Regions from separate parts of the Shinella sp. JR1-6 genome, predicted to be linked through region 3. Evidence: riboswitches for the same ligand, from Rfam matches in the RefSeq annotation. Region 3 holds a riboswitch; each other region holds the start of a gene.
The links. A riboswitch is a leader RNA that binds a small molecule or an ion and turns the genes downstream of it on or off. The one in region 3 is predicted to bind thiamine pyrophosphate.

Region 1 (3,883 bases), on a different contig from region 3:
CTCTACACGAAGACGGCCGAGAACGGCCGCAAGCGCCTGCAGTATTTCTGCCCCGAATGCGGTTCGCCGCTGTTCACGACAGGCACGGACACCGATGCTGCAACGTGGGGCATCCGCTGGGGCAGCATCAACCAGCGCGCCGCGCTTTCCCCGAAAAGCCAGATCTGGTGCCGCTCGGCCCTCGACTGGTTCGGAGAAGCGACGGCGCTTCCCGGCGTCGCGACGGATTGAACCATGGCGACGGAGCGTTTCCAGATCGTGCGAACGGGCCTCGACGGTATCGAGGCGGTCTTTGCCGACAGCCGGCATACCTTCGCGCGCCATACGCACGAGACCTACGGCATCGGCCTCATCGAACGCGGCGCGCAGAAATCGGCGAGCGGGCGCGGGCTGGTGGAGGCAGCGGCCGGCAACACGATTACCGTCAATCCCGGCGAGGTGCATGACGGCGCGCCAATCGGCGGCGCCGCGCGTGCCTGGCACATGCTCTACCTGCAGCCCGCGCTCGTCCAAGCGGCCGCCGAAGATATTTTCGAAGGGCGACCGCGCGAGGAATTCTACGCGCCGGTGCTGGAGGACGGGCGCATTGCGGGCCTGCTTTCGAGGCTGCTCACCCTGCTTCTCGACGCAAGCGCCGGCGCGCTCGGCCGCGAAGAACAGCTTCTCCTGCTGCTTGCCGCCGTGCTGCGCGAACAGGCGCCGCGGCAGGACGGTCCCGCGGCGATCGGCCGTGCCCGTGACCGGCTCGACGGCGATCCGGCCTCGGCCGTGACGCTGGAAAACCTTGCCAGCGAGTGTGGGCTCGGCCGCTTCCGGCTGGTGCGCGATTTTGCCCGCCTCACCGGCCTGACACCGCATGCCTACCTGCTCCAGCGCCGCACCGAGCTTGCCCGGCGGCTGATTGCTTCCGGCACGCCGCTCGCCGAGGCAGCGATTGCGTCCGGCTTTGCCGACCAGAGCCACATGACGCGCAATTTCACCCGCCGCTACGGCTACACACCCGGCACCTATCTCGCCGCCCGCGCCTGAACGGCCTGCATCCCGCAATTTCGTTCAAGACCCGCGCCGCCCGTCCGGTATTCCCTGCCGTCTTTCAAGCCGCATGGAACCAGACATGACTTCCGAATTCCTCATTACCTCGCTCGTCGTCATCCTTTTGCCCGGCACCGGCGTGATCTATACGCTGGCGCTCGGCATCAGCGGCGGGTTCCGCGCTGCCGTTCTGGCCGCCTTCGGCTGCACGCTCGGCATCATCCCGCATATCCTCGCCAGCGTCGTTGGCCTCGCCGCCGTGCTGCATGCCAGTGCGCTCGCCTTCGAGGTGCTGCGCTATATCGGCGTCGCCTATCTCCTGTTCATCGCCTGGAGCCTGCTGAAGGACAGCAATGCGCTGGATGTCGGGCCGGAGCAGGCACCGGTCGGCGGCGCGGCAAGGATCGTGCGCAAGGGCATCTTCACCAACATCTTCAATCCGAAGCTCTCGCTGTTCTTTCTCGCCTTCCTGCCGCAGTTCATCCCGGCGGGCACTTCCGGCGATGCCACCGGACAGATGCTCGTCCTCGGCGGCATCTTCATGGCGCTCACCTTCCTTGTCTTCGTCGGCTATGGAGCGCTTGCCGCCGGCCTGCGCCGGCAGGTGCTGAGCCGGCCGGCGGTCATCGTCTGGATGCAGCGCAGCTTCGCCGCCGCCCTCGGCCTCATGGGCCTCAGGCTTGCACTCGCCGACCGGTAACGGCCTGAGCGGGCTGCCGACCGGTCCTAAAGAGCGTGAAAATGATGCAGCGGGCCGTGGCCGGAGCCGACGGTCAGCGCATCCGACATGCGCACGGCACCGGCGATGAAGCGCTTGGCCGCCGCCACGGCATCGGGGAGCGCCAGTCCCTTGCCGAGTTCGGCTGCGATTGCGCTCGACAGGGAACAACCGGTGCCATGCGTGTTGCGTGTCAGCACCCGCACACCCTCGAACCAGTGCAGCCGGTCTGGCGTCGCGAGCACGTCGGGGCTCTCGCTGCCCGGCAGATGACCGCCCTTCAGCAGCACCGCCTTCGGCCCGAAGCCAAGCAGCCGCCTTGCCTGGTCCTCCATACCAGCCCGGTCCACGGCCTCCGCCTCGCCCAGGAGGGCAGCCGCCTCCGGCAGATTCGGCGTCAGCACGCTTGCGCGCGGCAGCAGCTGGCGCGTCAGTGCGGCGACGGCCTCCTGCGCCAGGAGCGAAGCCCCGCCCTTGGCGACCATGACCGGGTCGAGCACGATGGGCACATCACGATGCGGCGAGAGGGCAGCGGCCACGGCTTCGGCGATCTCTGCCGAGGCGATCATGCCGATCTTCACCGCATCCACCCGGATATCGGCGAAAACCGCGGCGATCTGCGCCGCCACGAAGCCGGGCGGCACCAGATGCACGCCGGAAACGCCTTGCGTATTCTGCGCCGTCAGGGCCGTCAGGGCCGCCATACCGTAAGCACCGTGCGCGGCAAACGTCTTGAGATCCGCCTGTATGCCCGCGCCGCCCGAGGGATCGGAGCCCGCGATCGAGAGAATGTTTGCGATTGTGTCGGCCATCTCGCCTCCTTTCGGCAGGAGTGGCCTCGGGGTGGCTGCGATGCGGCACCCGTTCGACTCCCTCCGCCGGCATGATCCGGTTCAGGTTCAAAGGGTGCTTCTCAGCCCGCCTTCCGGCGGACGCCCCTGTCTTAAACGAGTTTTCGCAAATGACGCGGCGCCTGTCACGCCGAAAGTGGCGTCCAGGAGCGTTTGCCCCCGGTGCCATGCATCCTTCCCCCTATCCGCAGGGAGAAGGCGGCCGATGGATTCGCAGGCAGGTAACCCGCCCAATCAAGCCTTTGTGACGTGGTATTCCTTGATGGCAACCATCTTGATTGCCGGATACCGCTCTGCCTCGTAGCGCAGCGAGAAGGCATCCTGCGCCAGGAAGACCGGGTCGCCGTCAAGGTCGCGGGCGATATCGCCGCGGCGCTGGGTGACGAACTTGTCCAGCTCCGCCGCGCTGTCCGAGGAAATCCAGCGGCAGACGGAAAAGCGTGACATTTCGAAGGAGACCGGCAGGCCATATTCCGCCGAAAGCCGCTCCTTCAACACGTCGAGCTGCAGCGCACCGACGACGCCGACGATGGCGGGCGAGCCGTCTTCCGGCGAGAAGAGCTGCACGACGCCCTCCTCCGCCATCTGCTGGAGCGCCTCCTTCAGCTTCTTGGCCTTCATCGCGTCTTCCAGCCGCACGCGGCGCAGGATTTCCGGCGCGAAGTTCGGCACGCCTTCGAAGACCAGCGCCTCGCCTTCCGTCAGCGTGTCGCCGATGCGCAGCGTGCCATGGTTGGGAATCCCCACCACGTCGCCGGCATAGGCCGTATCGGCCAGCTGGCGCTGCGAGGCGAAGAAGAACTGCGGGGCGGAAAGGCCGATCGTCTTGCCCGTGCGGGCAAGGCGCACCTTCATGCCACGCTCCAGCATGCCGGAGCAGACGCGGGCAAAGGCGATGCGGTCGCGATGGTTCGGGTCCATGTTCGCCTGGATCTTGAAGACGAAGGCCGTCATCTTGTCTTCCGAGGCGTGGACCTTGCGCACATCCGCCACCTGATCGCGCGGCGGCGGCGCGAAGGCGCCGAGTGCGTTGATGAGGTCTCGCACGCCGAAATTCCGCAGCGCCGAGCCGAAGAAGACCGGCGTCATGTGCCCCTCAAGGAAGGCCTCCTGATCGTAGGGCCGGCAGGCCTCGCGGGCGAGTTCAAGCTCTTCGGTGAAGGCGGCCCGCTCGTTTTCCGGCAGGTTCTTCGCCACGACGGCCGGGTCGTCGATCTTCGTCGGCTGCACTTGCGTGTCCGAGCCGCGGAAGGTGCGCTCGGCCAGGTGATAGGAGCCGCAA
Region 2 (3,883 bases), on a different contig from region 3:
GAAGGCGCGGGCGGTTTCCGGGTCGAGCGAAAGGTTGAACTGGTCCTCCCAACGGAACTCGAAACGGGCGCGCGACAGCGCGTCGTCGCGGATCTTCGCCGCCGGATGGCCCTTGGCGAGATCGGCGGCGTGGGCGGCGATCTTGTAGGTGATGACGCCGACCTTCACGTCGTCGCGGTCCGGTAGGCCGAGATGTTCCTTCGGCGTGACGTAGCAGAGCATGGCGGTGCCGAACCAGCCGATCATTGCCGCACCGATGCCCGAGGTGATGTGGTCGTAGCCGGGGGCGATGTCGGTCGTCAGCGGCCCGAGCGTGTAGAAGGGCGCCTCGCCACAGACCTTCAACTGCTTGTCCATGTTCTCCTTGATCTTGTGCATCGGCACATGGCCGGGGCCTTCGATCATGACCTGGCAGTCCTTTGCCCAGGCGATCTGCGTCAGCTCGCCGAGCGTTTCGAGTTCGGCGAACTGCGCGGCGTCGTTGGCGTCAGCGATCGAGCCGGGGCGCAGGCCGTCACCGAGCGAGAAGGAGACGTCATAGGCGCGGCAGATGTCGCAGATTTCCTCGAAATGTTCGTAGAGGAAGCTTTCCCGGTGGTGATGAAGACACCACTTGGCCATGATCGAGCCGCCACGCGAGACGATGCCGGTGACGCGGTTGACGGTGAGCGGAATATAGGCGAGCCGCACGCCGGCATGGATGGTGAAATAATCGACGCCCTGTTCGGCCTGCTCGATCAGCGTATCGCGGAAAACCTCCCAGGTGAGGTCCTCGGCAATGCCGTTGACCTTTTCCAGCGCCTGGTAGAGCGGCACGGTGCCGATCGGGACCGGTGAATTGCGGATGATCCATTCGCGGATGTTGTGGATGTTTCGGCCGGTGGAGAGGTCCATGACCGTATCGCCGCCCCAGCGGATCGCCCAGACCATCTTCTCGACCTCTTCCGCCATGGAGGAGGTGACGGCGGAATTGCCGATATTGGCGTTGATCTTCACCAGGAAATTCCGGCCGATGATCATCGGCTCGGCTTCCGGGTGGTTGATGTTGGCGGGAATGATCGCCCGGCCGCTTGCGACTTCCTTGCGGACGAATTCCGGCGTGACGAAGTCGGGGATGTGGGCGCCGAAACTCTCGCCGTCGCGGATGAGCGCCTCTTTCGCGGCCTTGCGGCCGAGGTTTTCGCGGATGGCGATGAATTCCATTTCCGGCGTGATGATGCCTGCGCGGGCATAGGCGAGCTGTGTCACCGCCTTGCCGTTTGTCGCCCGGCGAGGCCGGTTGCGCACGGGAAACTCGGGTGTCAGCCGCTCCCCGGTGGCAAAGCCGTTGTCCTCCGGACGGATGTGGCGGCCGTCATAGTCCTCGGTATCCCCGCGTGCGGCGACCCAGGCCTCGCGAAGCCGCGGCAGGCCGCTTTCGATCGAGACGACATGGGTGGGGTCGGTATAGGGGCCGGAGGCGTCGTAGACGATGACTGGCGGTTCGCCGGAGGTCGGGTGCAGGGCGATCTCGCGCATCGGCACGCGGATCTGCGGGTGCTGCTCGCCGGCGATGTGGATCTTTCGCGAGGCGGGCAGGGCGCCTGTCGTGACGGTGGGAGTGAGCTTCTGGGCGGCAATATTCATTCGTGAGGCTCCAAGTTTGCGATTGGAGACCCAGTCCTAGAGCCGGAATGATGGAAGGACGCGTAGGCGGAATCCGGGTTGCGGATTTCGGGTTCTACAGCGCTTGCACCGTCCCTACGCCAGTATGAACTGGATCAGGTTCAACGGGTCACTGCGCTGCGAATGCCAGCAGTATCTCAGCCCCTTGTCGGGACCCCCCTGGTGAATGCTCTAAGCAAAGACGCTGCCGGCTGATTTGTCAACCGGGTAAAATTCGTAAGAAATTACTTACGTATATTGCGGTGCGAGAAGCAAAAAACGGCGGGGTTTTGCCCCGCCGTTTCCTCTTGAATCATTTGCGAAAACTATTCGCGCTCGCCAGTGAAATTCAGAAGAAGCTGGAAGATGTTGACGAAGTTCAGGTACAGCGAAAGCGCCCCGAACACGGCCATCTTCTGCTGCGATTCCTGGTCGATGTTTTCAGCATACTGCTGCTTGATGTTCTGCGTGTCCCAGGCGGTGAGGCCGACGAAGACGACGATGCCGATCACGGAAATTGCGAACTGCAGCGCGCTCGAACCGAGGAAGATGTTGACGACCGAGGCGATCACGACGCCGATAAGGCCCATGATCAGGAACGAGCCGAACTTCGCGAGGTCACGCTTCGTCACGTAGCCATAGAGGCTCGTCGCGCCGAACATCGAGGCGGCGATGAAGAAGGTGCGGGCGATGCTCGTGCCGGTGAAGACGAGGAACACCGAGGCGAGCGACAGGCCCATGACGGCGCAGAAAGCCCAGAAGGTCATCTGCGCGGTGCTGGCCGACATCGTCTGGATCTTGAATGAGAAAAAGAAGACGAAGGCGAGCGGCGCCAGCATCACCACCCACTTCAGCGGGGAGGAGAAGATCGGCACGTAGAGGGCCGGCGTCGAGCCGACGATGAAGGCGATGAGGCCGGTGATCACAAGGCCGGCGCCCATATAGTTGTAGACGCGCAGCATGTGCTGGCGCAGGCCCTCGTCGAAGAGGGCGGCCGACTGCGCCTGCGCGCCGTAGCCAAATCGCTGTTGTACGGGATCCATCGAATAACTCCTTCGGTTTGGACGCGGTTGATCAGTAGAGCGTGCGCGAAAGATCGCGCGCGGTTTCCGCCAGGTCGTCGGCCTTGCGGCTTTCCGAAACCAGCGCATAGGCGACATCGCCGATCTGCCAGTAGGCGGCACGGGCATTGTCGGCGTGGAAGAGCAGGACGTGCTGCACGCCGAACGAGCCGGGGCGCACCGCAAAGAGCGACAGGCGCTCGCCCTTGCGTGGTTCCAGCACCAGTTCGACGCTCGGACCATAGGCCGAGGGGAAGACCTGCGTGTCGATCACGCCCCAACCCTTCGGCAGGTCCGGCAGCACGATCGCGGTTGCAGAGCGGATCTCCGCCGGATCGAAGGTCTCGGTTTCCGGCTGGGATGCCATAGTATCGCGCAGCAGCGTCGTCTTGTGCGCGCGCACCGCCTCCTCCACGAAGGCAGGCGGGGGCGTGGAGGCCACGACCTCGGTGGCGCCGAAGGGGCCGAGCACGGCATGGGCCGTCCAGCCGGCGGCCACGAAGAGGGCGATGGTCGCAGCACGGCGGAAGACGGAGAAGATGCGGCGACGCGACAGCGCGCGTTCCAGGAGCCGGGCGGCCTCGCGCGTTTCCTGCCGCGTCACCGTGCGGTGGTCGGCAAGTGCCAGGCGCAGCTCGTCGCGCACGCGCAGATCCTTCATGATCTGCGCCGCGACCTCCGGCCGTTCCGAAAGATAGGCCTCGACCTCGATGCGCCGGCCGACGGCGAGCTGCTCGTCGACATAGGCGTTGAGATCGGATTCGAGAATGGGGTCATTGCTTGTCATCGCCAGTGCCTCCGACGATTCTGAGATGCGTGACGGGAGCGGCGCTGCCGCTCTGTTCGAAGGCGCGCAGCCGCTGGCGCGCGCGGGCGACACGCGACATCAGCGTGCCGACCGGGATGCCGAGCGTTTCGGCTGCTTCCTGGTAGGAAAGTTCCTCGATCGCGACGAGGTGCAACGCTTCGCGCTGTTCTTCCGGCAGGGCGAAGAACGCGTTGCGCAGCTGCGTCAGGCGCACCGAATGGTCCTGGTTTGCCGGGATGGAGACCTCTGCCAGCTCCGCGGCGGCGTCGTGGCGGCGCTCCTGCGAGCGGCGCTGGCGCAGGCGGTCGATATGCGCATTGTGCAGGATCGACATCAGCCAGTTGCGTACGCTGGCGCCGGTGCGGAAGGT
Region 3 (3,883 bases):
CTGGTAGATCGCCACCTCGATCGTCGTTGCCGCCGGCCCGCCGCCGAGCGTCAGCGCGATGGTGAAGCTCGTTGCGCAGAGCATGAAGACGAGTCCGGCGATCCCCGGCAGGACCCGCCGGATGACGGGCCATTCGATAAGCCGGAACACCGCGCCGCTGCCCATGCCGAGATTGGCGGAGGTCAGCCAGTATTCGGCCGGAATGCGCTCGAGGGCCGCCAGCAGGAAGCGTGCGGCGAGCGGCAGGTTGAAGAAGACATGGGCGATCAAGATGCCGGCAAGCCCGTAGACGCTGACCGGGTTCTGCAGCCCGGCGAGCCCGAGCAGGTCGTTGACGACGCCCTGCCGGCCCCAGACCTCGATGACGCCGAGGGCGGCGACCAGCGCCGGCAGGCCGAGCGGTACGACGGACAGCCGGATGATCCAAACGCGGCCGGAAAAATCCCGCTGTCGGGCGAGCGCCCGGGCGACCGGAATGGCGAGCAGGACGGACAGGAGTGTGGAGAGTGTCGCCTGCAGCAGAGTGAACTGCGCGACGCGCCCGATATAGGCATCGAGGAGCGGCGCGCCGGAGCCGGGGCCGGCATGGGCGAGAAGCACGGCGGTCGCCGCACCGACGAAGACCAGCACGGTGCCGAGGGCGAGGCCCCCGGCGACACGCAATGTCCGTCGCTCGGTGCGGGCGAAGATCACGTTACTTGGCGCTCATCGCCGCGAGCCATTCGTCGATCCAGGCCTTGCGGTTGGCTGCAACCTCGTCCGACGACATCAGGAAGGTCTTTTCCGGCTTCACCAGCGCGTCGAAGGCGGCAGGCAGCGGGTCCTTCGTCTTGGCGGCCGGCATCATCCAGTTGGTTTCCGGAATGATCGACTGGAAATCCGGGCCGGTCATGAAGGTCAGGAACTGGCGGGCCAGATCCTTGTCGTCAGCGGTGCGCGTCAGGCCGGCGACTTCGATCTGCACGTAATGGCCTTCGGAGAAGGCGGCGGCCTTGTAACGCTCGGTCTTCTCCGCGATGACGTGGTAGGCCGGTGAGGTCGTGTAGGACAGCACCATCGGCGCCTCGCCCTTGGTGAAGAGGCCATAGGCTTCCGACCAGCCGGGCGTGACGGTCAGCACGCGATCCTTGAGTTTGCCCCAGGCCTCGCCCGCCTTGTCGCCATAAACCGACTTCACCCAGAGCAGCAGGCCGAGGCCGGGCGTCGACGTGCGCGGGTCCTCGATGACGATTTTTTGCGACGGGTCGCCTTCGACGAGGTCCTTGAGGCTCGTCGGCGGGGTCTTCAGCGTCTCGCTGTCATAGACGACGGCGAAATGGCCGTAGTCGTAGGGCAGGAATGTGTCGTCGGAGAAGCCGCCCGGCACGGTGAGGTCCGCCGGCGAAAGGCCATGCGCCTCGAAGAGGCCAGTCGCCTTGGCCTCGGTGATGAGGTTGGTGTCGAGGCCGAGAACGAGGTCGGCCTTGGTGCTTTCGCCTTCGAGCTTCAGGCGCGTCAGAAGTTCCACGCCATCGGCGACGCCGACCCATTCGACCGTGCAGCCGCAGGTCTTCTCGAAGGCTTCCTTGACCTTCGGGCCGGGGCCCCATTCGGCGACGAAGCTCTCGTAGGTGTAGACGGTCAGCGTCTTTTCCTGCGCGAGCGCGGGAAGGGCGAGGGAAACGGCCAGTGCCGCGATGGTGGAGAAAAGTGTCTTGCGCATCCGCGCCTCCTTGTTGTTCACAAAACGGGAGTAGGGCGCAGGATGTGCCGTCTAATCCCTCCGCCGGTACGAGCCGGATCAGGTTCTTCGGGTTGGCGAGACCGCCTCTCAGCCAGTGGAAAAAAAAATCCGCTGGCACCCCGTTAGAGCAAGGCAAGGCATAATCCCGCTTGTGACAGTACGCAAGGGGCAAGCAAAAGGCCGGCGCAAGCGCCGGCCCTGCCGTTCTAAAATGTGTCGGGCCTTAGAGGCCGAAGGCGTCCTTGAACTGATACCACCAGGAGCCGATGGTGGAATATTGCGCACGGAACATGCGCCCACCCGGGAAGGGAATCCAGGGCAGCTTTTCGAACTGGCTGAAGCGCGAGAGATCGCCGTCGACCGCTTCCGAGAGGATGCGGCCGAAGAGATGCGAGCCGGTGACGCCGTGGCCGCTGTAGCCGTGGGCAAAATAGGTGTTCTTGCCGATCTTGCCCATCTGCGGCACGCGCGAGAAGGAGAGGGCGAAGTTGCCGCTCCAGGCGTAGTCGATTTTTACGCCCTTCAGCGAGGGGAAGACCTTTTCGAGGTTTGGGCGGATTTTTGCGCGCACGTCCGCCGGGTCGGTGCCGCCATAGACGGTGCCGCCGCCGAAAATCATGCGCTTGTCGGCGGAGAGGCGGAAGTAGTCGAGGATGTAGCGGACGTCCTCGACGCACATGTCGCTCGGGATCAGCGCATCGGCGCGCTCGGCGCCGAGTGGCTCGGTGGCGACCATCTGGGTGGAGACGGGCATGACGCGCGAAACCAGCTTCGGCACGACATGGCCGAGATAGGCATTGCCGCAAAGCACGGCGACCTTGGCGGTGACGCTGCCCTTCGCCGTGTGGATGACGGGCTTTTCCGCCTCGTGCTCGACGCGGGTGACGGGCGACTGTTCGTAGATCACGCCGCCAAGCGATTCCAGTGCCTTGGCCTCGCCGAGGGTGAGGTTGAGCGGGTGCATGTGGCCGCCGGTCGTGTCCAGCATGCCGCCGATATAGGCGTCGGTGTTGACCAGTTTGCTGATCGCCGCCTTGTCGAGTATCTGGTGGTCGTCCATGCCGTAGCTCTTCCAAAGGGCCTTCTTGTGCTCGAGGTCCTTCATGTGGGCGGGCGTATAGGCGGCATAGATGTTGCCGGTCTTCATGTCGCAATCGATGTCGTATTGCGAGACGATGCGGCGGATAATCTTGCCGCCTTCCTGCACCAGGCCGCCGACGAAGGCGCCGGCCTGATCGCCGTAGCGGCGCTTGATCGTGTCGAGGCTGGCATTGAGACCGTTGACGATCTGCCCGCCGTTGCGGCCCGAGGCGCCCCAGCCGATGCCGGCGCCCTCGACCATCACAACCTTGTAGCCCTTTTCGGCAAGGTGGATGGCGGTGGAAAGGCCGGAATAGCCGGCGCCGAGCACGGCGACGTCGGCGGTGACAGCGCCTTCCAGCACTTTCGGCGTGCGGATGATGTTGCGGGAGGCGGCGTAGTAGCTGTCGGGATAGGCGCCGTTGCCGGCATAGGACTGGGTATTGGCCATCAGACGATTTCCAGGTAGGCGCTGAATTCGAAGTCGGTCACCTGTTCGGCAAAACCGGCGATTTCCTGCCGCTTGCAGGCGATCAGCATGGAGCGGAGATCCGTATCGAAGATCTCCGAGACGATCGAGCCGTTCTCGAAGGCGGTGACGGCAGAGCCCCATTCCGAGGGGATGCGCGGCAGCTGCGAGAGATAGGCCCGGCCCGAGACCGGTGCCGGCGGCTCCCACTTGTTGCGGATGCCGACAAGGGCGGCGCCGAGAATGCCGGCCATGACGAGATAGGGGTTGGCATCGGCGCCGGCGACGCGGTGCTCGATGCGGCGCGCCTTGTTGCTGCCGCCGGGAATGCGGATGGCGGCGGTGCGGTTCTCGTAGCCCCACGAAACGGAGGTGGGAGCATGCGTATCCGGGCGCAGGCGGCGGTAGGAGTTGAAATGCGGCGCGAAGAGCAGCGTCGATTCCGCCATGCCGCGCGTCAGGCCCGCGACGGCATGTTTCATGATGTCAGAGCCCTCGGGCGTGTCGTTGTCGAAGACGTTGTTGCCGTCCTCGTCGATCAGGCTGAAATGCATGTGCATGCCGCTGCCGGAGCGCATGCCGTAGGGCTTTGCCATGAAGGTGGCGGCAAA

Region 1: linked by a shared signal. The riboswitch ahead of thiD (bifunctional hydroxymethylpyrimidine kinase/phosphomethylpyrimidine kinase) and the one ahead of thiB (thiamine ABC transporter substrate binding subunit) in region 3 are both predicted to bind thiamine pyrophosphate.
Region 2: linked by a shared signal. The riboswitch ahead of thiC (phosphomethylpyrimidine synthase ThiC) and the one ahead of thiB (thiamine ABC transporter substrate binding subunit) in region 3 are both predicted to bind thiamine pyrophosphate.

What each region holds. Positions count from the first base shown of each region.
Region 1 is NZ_SHMI01000006.1:423,566-427,448, forward strand. It holds gene EXZ48_RS14325 (GFA family protein) at 1-231, shown strand, start outside; gene EXZ48_RS14330 (AraC family transcriptional regulator) at 235-1,029, shown strand; gene EXZ48_RS14335 (LysE family translocator) at 1,115-1,732, shown strand; gene thiD (bifunctional hydroxymethylpyrimidine kinase/phosphomethylpyrimidine kinase) at 1,759-2,562, opposite strand; TPP riboswitch at 2,604-2,700, opposite strand; gene EXZ48_RS14345 (peptide chain release factor 3) at 2,836-3,883, opposite strand, start outside.
Region 2 is NZ_SHMI01000001.1:140,209-144,091, forward strand. It holds gene thiC (phosphomethylpyrimidine synthase ThiC) at 1-1,626, opposite strand, end outside; TPP riboswitch at 1,720-1,836, opposite strand; gene EXZ48_RS00655 (Bax inhibitor-1/YccA family protein) at 1,971-2,687, opposite strand; gene EXZ48_RS00660 (anti-sigma factor) at 2,719-3,492, opposite strand; gene EXZ48_RS00665 (sigma-70 family RNA polymerase sigma factor) at 3,479-3,883, opposite strand, start outside.
Region 3 is NZ_SHMI01000008.1:181,133-185,015, reverse strand. It holds gene thiP (thiamine/thiamine pyrophosphate ABC transporter permease) at 1-690, opposite strand, end outside; gene thiB (thiamine ABC transporter substrate binding subunit) at 695-1,702, opposite strand; TPP riboswitch at 1,741-1,855, opposite strand; gene EXZ48_RS16655 (FAD-binding oxidoreductase) at 1,947-3,254, opposite strand; gene EXZ48_RS16650 (glutamine synthetase family protein) at 3,254-3,883, opposite strand, start outside.